Regions from separate parts of the Sporosarcina sp. FSL K6-1508 genome, predicted to be linked through region 2. Evidence: predicted binding sites of a transcription regulator. Region 2 holds the regulator's gene; the other holds the start of a gene.
The links. The regulator CtsR, encoded in region 2, represses protease genes until heat stress. The targets are predictions, from matches to a motif close to ATGGTCAATAAAGGTCAAACA.

Region 1 (3,426 bases), 560 kb from region 2:
ATTACACTGAAGGAACTTGGTGAATTGGTTTCAGGCGGAACGGTAAGTAAATCTGGAGTTAATCATCGTTTAAGAAAAATTGAAGAAATTGCGGAAAATCTTCGCAGTGGAGGAATCGGCAGTCGGTAAATCCGCTGGCGAACCAAGAGAGGAGCGGGTACTAGTATGGCAGAACGAACAGTTGAAGTGAAGTTGAAATCAGGATTGCAAGCAAGGCAAGCCGCGCTTTTTGTTCAAGAAGCAAATAGGTTCATGTCTGATCTATTCTTGAAAAAAGAGGAACGCCAAGTAAATGCGAAAAGTATAATGGGAATCATGAGTCTTGCCATTGCACGTGGCACTACGATTACACTCATCGCCGAAGGAAATGACGAGGAACAAGCACTAGAATCACTAGCAACCCTCGTTGGAAATGAAAATTAAATAAAAGTATAACCGTTTCCCACCGTCAAATGACAAGTGGAAACGGTTTTTTTATTGGGTAAGGGGAGGACATGGCGATCGGGTGTGAGGTCATGGGGATCCGTGGTGAATTCATGGCGAAGTGGAAGATAGTCATGGCTCGGTCGTCAATTCATGGCAATAGGATGTGAATTAATGGGGAGCCGGGCTGAAGTCATGGCAAAGTGTGAAATAGTCATGGCTCGGTCGGTAATTCATGGCAATCGGGTGTGAAGTAATGGGTAGCCGGGCTGAAGTCATGGCAAAGTGTGAAATAGTCATGGCTCGGCCGGCAATTCATGGCAATCGGGTGTGAAGTAATGGGGATCTGGGGTGAATTCATGGCAAAGTGAGAAATAGTCATGGCTCGGTCGGTAAGTCATGGCGATAGGATGTGAGTTAATGGGGATCCGGGTCGAAGTCATGGCAAAGTGAGAAATAGTCATGGCTCGGTCGTCAATTCATGGCAATCGGCAGTGAAGTAATGGGGAAAGGGGTTGAATTCATGGCAAAGTGGAGAATAGTCATGGCCCGGTCGGCAGTTCATGGCAATCGGGTGTGAATTAATGGGGAGCGAGGCTGAATTCATGGCAAAGTGGAAATAGTCACGGCCCGGTCGGTAAGTGATGGCGATAGGGTGTGAAGTAATGGAGAAAGGGGTCGAATTCATGGCAAAGTGGAGAATAGTCATGGCCCGGTCGTCAATTCATGGCAATAGGATGTGAATTAATGGAGAGCGAAGCTGAATTCATGGCAAAGTGGAGAATAGTCATGGCGCGGTCATCAATTCATGGCAATCGGGTGAGAAGTAATGGGGAGCGAGGCTGAATTCATGGCAAAGTGAGAAATAGTCATGGCGCGGCCGGCAATTCATGGCAATCGGGAGTGAATTAATGGGGAGTCAGGCCGAATTCATGGCAAAGTGGAAAATAGTCATGGGCCGGTCGGCGATTCATGGCAATAGGGTGTGAGTTAATGGGGATCCGGGTCGAAGTAATGGCAAGTCAGGCCGAATTCATGGCAACACCCCCAAAATAAGACAACAAAAAAATATTCGTCGCTTTTAACAAGCAGACGAATATTTTATAGTATAAACCTTATACTGGGATATGCCCTCGGCGAGAATCGAACTCACATCTTAAGCTTCGGAGGCTCACGTGCTATCCGTTGCACCACGAGGGCGTTAGGTCAAACTGTTTTGGCAGCAGACAAGATTTATTATACTAGTGTAGCTGGATGAATGCAATGCTTATTTTGAAAGCGTTATATTTGACCTTCGTTGACCATACTATGTATGATAAAGTTACAGTTGAGACGAAGTTACGTTTCAATAGGCAGACTACACTATCCACCTTGAAGGAGGAAATGGAATGAATCTAATACCTACAGTAATTGAACAGACTAGCCGCGGTGAGCGTGCGTACGACATCTATTCACGTCTATTGAAAGACCGTATTATCATGCTTGGAAGTGGAATCGATGACAACGTTGCGAACTCTATCGTTGCTCAACTTCTATTTTTGGAAGCGGAAGATCCAGAAAAAGATATCTCTATTTACATTAATAGCCCAGGAGGAAGCGTCACCGCTGGATTAGCTATTTTTGACACAATGCAATTCATCAAACCAGACATTCAAACAATCTGTATGGGGATGGCTGCATCTATGGGATCCTTCCTATTAGCTGCAGGTACAAAAGGGAAACGTTATGCGCTTCCTAACGCAGAAGTAATGATTCACCAACCATTGGGCGGAGCACAAGGGCAAGCGACAGAAATTGAAATCGCTGCAAAACATATCCTTTTCACTCGTGAAAAACTAAACTTGATTCTTGCTGAGCGTACTGGCCAATCGGTTGAAGTAATTGCGAGGGATACGGACCGCGACAACTTCATGACAGCTGAACGTGCGAAAGAATATGGTTTAATTGACCATATTATTACACGCAGTGACATGAAAGACGGAGCTATTACTAAACCTGAATCTAAATAAGTTGTACGATAGCCGACTTTCCATCATGGAGAGTCGGCTTTTTTAAGTGCGCCCAGCATGGGCGTAGTCTATAGGGTGCAAGTCCCGAACTGTGAAGGCAGAAGTAACAGTTAGCTTAACGCAAGGGTGTCCATGGCGACGTGGAATCTGAAGGAAGCGAGCGGCAAACCTCCGGTCTGAGGAACACGAACTTCATATAAGGCTGTGTATGATTGGGTGAGTTTGCTTAACAAAACAAAGCCCTTTCTGCCGAAGGTCATATGCAGTAAATGAAGCAGATAGGTGGAGGGAAAGACTACGTTCTTACCTGGGGAGGTCTGATTGAAACGCCGAGTACACTTGGTAACCTACTCAGTGATGGGTAGCTGAACAATCAGAAGTCAGCAGAAGCCATAGTACCATTCGAACTCGAGCAGAATGGGAAGGGCTGAACAATTAAGAGAGAACAACATCTTGGCATTCAGTAACCTGCGAAGAACACAGATAACCGATAAGGCATGCTTGAAGGAGGAAGTGGTGAATCCCATGGGGGACTTCGAGATGGTGGAGCAGAGCTGGCATAAGAAGAAGCGTTGTTCACGGAAAGAGGCGTAACCAATGTTGATGGAACGAATACTGTCGCGTGAAAATCTGCTTTCTGCCCTGAAACGGGTAGAACGCAATAAAGGGAGCCATGGTGTAGATGAAATGCCCGTACAAAACCTACGAAAGCACATCTTGGAACACTGGGAATCCATGAAAATGGAACTTCTTGAGGGTACTTATAAGCCGCAACCTGTCCGCAGGGTCGAAATCCCGAAACCTGACGGTGGCGTGCGGTTATTAGGTATCCCTACCGTGACGGATCGTCTCATTCAGCAAGCCATTGCCCAAGTATTAACTACTTTGTATGATCCAACGTTTTCAGAACATAGCTATGGATTTCGACCAAAGCGAAGCGCCCACGGCGCAATAAGGAAAGCGAAAGGATATATGCAGGAAGGTAATCGGTGGG
Region 2 (3,426 bases):
CCTCGCTTCCCTCTCCGTAACTTCCACGGACGATTATTCCAAGCCGAGAGATGGCAGGGATAATACGGTCAATCTGCTTCGTCATCGTAAGTGCGGGCAAATGCATCATCACTGATGCGCGCATGCCGGTTCCCGTATTCGATGGACAGCTTGTCAAATAGCCGAAGTCTTCATCGAAAGCATAAGGTAGTTCTTTTTCGAGATAGTCATCAACCTGATCAGCTTGTTTATAGGCATCCATAAGCTGCAGCCCTGGGTAAATACACTGTATTCGAATATGGTCTTCCTCGTTCACCATGACACTTACAGTTTCATTTTCCGATAGCAGGACTGCACCATGCCGATCAGGGGCCGCAAGCTGCGGGCTGATCAGATGTTTTTCAACAAGCACTTGACGCTCCAGTGCGGGCAAATCGGACATCTTGGTGTAGGAATACCCGCTTTGCATAGAATCAAGCAAAACACCCGTAACCGCTCTGTCAACTGCCATCGCTTCTTTTTCAGTAAATGCAATAGGAAAACGATACCCCGTCAAGTTGCGGGCAAGCCTAATTCGCGTCGACATCACGATGTCTGAATGCTCTCCATAAGCAGTCATCCAAGGGGTTACCGCATTACGCATGAACTTTTCAATCGACATCGTTTTCTTCACCTCCATGGGCAAGGTGTTGCTTTAGTGTATTCGCTTCATCACGCAAAGCTGCCGCCTCTTCAAAATGCTCGGCTTCCACAGCCTCTTTCATTTTCACTCGGATTTCTTCAATTTTCTTTTTGACTGCATATAATTCGTTGAAAGAAACCGGGATTTTTCCGGTATGAGTAGAGTGACCGTTGTGAAGCTTGCCAAATACATGCGGTAGGTTCCCGCGGAATGTGTCGTAGCATTCGGAACAGCCAAACTTTCCGATGTCAAGAAATTTCGGGAACGTCAGACCGCAAGAAGGACATTCGGGTCCTTCTAACAACTCTCCCCGCGTTTGTGGTTGCGCCAAGAAAGGATCAGAACCTCCGAACCAGTGGGATAGGAACTGCTGAATCGACAGGGGTTCCTGGTTGGGGTCAAATTGGAATGTCTGCGATTGGAAAGCGCACTTTTCACATAAGTGTCTTTCCATCGATCCGACCACACTTTCTTGGGTGATCGTAATGGAAGCAGGTCGTTCTTTACAATTTTCACATATCATCGAAAGCCACCTCATAATAGTTAGATTGACGATTAGTTGAGCTGTTCGTAAATAAGCGTCAAGAGCATCGCCTGTAAAATGCGCGCACGTATAATATCACGTTCCGGAAGCGGCTGATGAATCGTCGTTCGATCGACAGCAGCAAGAATGAGCTTTGATTCGCGTTCCGATATGACTTCTTCCTCAATCAGTCTGTAAACGACATCCAAGGCCATCGTATAGGAAGCTCCCGATTGGATACCGCCCAAAATATGTTCAATCAATTCTTTACGCGAATTTGCTTGCACGCGGAAAATGCGTATATAGCCGCCGCCCCCGCGCTTCGATTCAACTGCATAACCACGCTCCGCTGTGAAACGGGTTTTAATGACGTAGTTGATTTGAGAAGGAACGCACTGGAACTTTTCAGCAACTTCATTGCGCTTGATTTCAATAATTCCACACTGTTCCTCTTCGATTATGGATTTCAAATATCCTTCTATAATGTCGGAAATGTTTCTCATGCCCTCACCTCTTTCATACGGGGGATAAGCCGTTGACTTTGACTATCTTTGACTTGATTGTACATGACATTCCGTATGTTCTGCAATCGATATGCACCAGACTCAGCCAGTATCGGCTTGTTGCAATACCTTTTAACCGTACTAAACAAAAAATGGAGCGCAGGACGAATTCTCCTGACACTCCATTTTTTATTATTCCATGCTGACGTTCGTCAATTCTTTCACAGGCAAGAATAATTCACCTGTCTCCAAATACGTAACGGCAAGCTTATCGCCTTCTTGAATATAGATCGCGAGCGGCACCGTTTCCGACGAAACAATAAAGTTACGTCCATCATCTGCTAAAAATGAAACGAGCGTAAAGTCACCAACGCGCTCTTTAAATACACGTACAACCGTTACCGCGGCTTTCGCTTCTTCCGCGCTCGAACTGCCGCCTACATTGCTGCTCCCGCGCTGGAGAGCTGTCTTATATAATTTCAATGCCTCGTTCGGCGTGTTGCCGAAGACCGATATTTCCGGATTGGCAGCTGATACGATGAAATAATTTTGCAAGAATCCATTCGAATCAAGCACTGGCGTCAACCAACTTGCTTCACCGTAAAAATTGTACAAGACCGGCATTTCACCAGACCATTTCTTCTCAATGAATTTCTTTTCAATAATCTGAAGCGCTCCTTGTGAATCCATATATGACTCTTCCAGATTGCCTGTATAATACGTTGCTTCACCTGTCTTACCATCCGTCAATGCATAGCCGAGCATCGAGTCGACGCCTTCTTTCGGACTTGTGAAGTCTGTAAAGTAATACATATGGCCCTTCTCGTCGAAAATCGGACTCACATTCGCCTCTGTTCCTTCATCAGACGGCAGCTTGACATCTTTTTTCCCAACGACTGAATTCCAAAAACCATGGACATAGTTTCCGAAATAACTGTTTTGCAGGCTTACCGCCTCAGGCGAAACAGCTCCATCGATAAAATCGGGCACATCTGCAAGCGAATACTTCTTCACATCGCCATTAGCAGGATCGACCGTCACAATCCCTTTAACATCAAAGCCATTACGTGCGGATATAAATTCCCCGTAAGAGCGGATATAGTGCGGTTTTCCATCATCATCAATTTCAAGTTGTACATCACCGTAAAAAATAAGGTTCGGCATTTTCATTCGTATATGACGTTCCACTTCTTTATGGAAGAATGATGAAGGTGTATACGCCATTTCAGCTTTCACGAATTTCGGGTTATCTGATGAATCTGTCGCACTCATCGTAAAGTACCCTGGCGTTGTTTTCGCATTCCACCATTTAAAGAAGCCTGAAAACTCGACGGGCGCAATATAGACAAACTTGCCATCGACCTTTTGAATTTGCAGACTGCCCAGTTCATAGTAACTCGTATTCGGCACTTGCCCAAATGCTTTCTTCATCTTATTACGGGCAAATTTCGGAGGAACACTTGCGGGTGTTTTTGTTTCATCGAATGCTTTAATTTCCACTTGCTGGTCCATTTCAACTGCTTTGTATTTCTTATCGGCGTTGAATAGTGGCGCACTGAGAATATATGCTCCAAAAGCGAGAGAACCTAAAAATAGAACGAGTTTCAATTGGCGGTCTTTCCCGCCCGCTGAGATTGCTCCAAGGAAAGTAACGATAAGAAATGCTATCCATAGAGACGTCCAATTACGATCCATGTTTGTAGTGTAGTAAAACACGAACACGACAATAGCAGACAGAA

Region 1: a site for CtsR is predicted at 1,708-1,728, ahead of clpP (ATP-dependent Clp endopeptidase proteolytic subunit ClpP). Genes of this name have one in related genera too.

Annotation. Positions count from the first base shown of each region.
Region 1 is NZ_JBBOXF010000001.1:1,690,521-1,693,946, forward strand. Features, by position in the region: gene whiA (DNA-binding protein WhiA) at 1-129, shown strand, start outside; gene MKZ11_RS08390 (HPr family phosphocarrier protein) at 166-423, shown strand; tRNA gene MKZ11_RS08395 (tRNA-Arg) at 1,552-1,623, opposite strand; gene clpP (ATP-dependent Clp endopeptidase proteolytic subunit ClpP) at 1,812-2,432, shown strand; gene ltrA (group II intron reverse transcriptase/maturase) at 3,030-3,426, shown strand, end outside.
Region 2 is NZ_JBBOXF010000001.1:1,127,208-1,130,633, reverse strand. Features, by position in the region: gene MKZ11_RS05260 (protein arginine kinase) at 1-640, opposite strand, end outside; gene MKZ11_RS05255 (UvrB/UvrC motif-containing protein) at 630-1,184, opposite strand; gene MKZ11_RS05250 (CtsR family transcriptional regulator) at 1,217-1,687, opposite strand; gene MKZ11_RS05245 (hypothetical protein) at 1,880-3,426, opposite strand, start outside.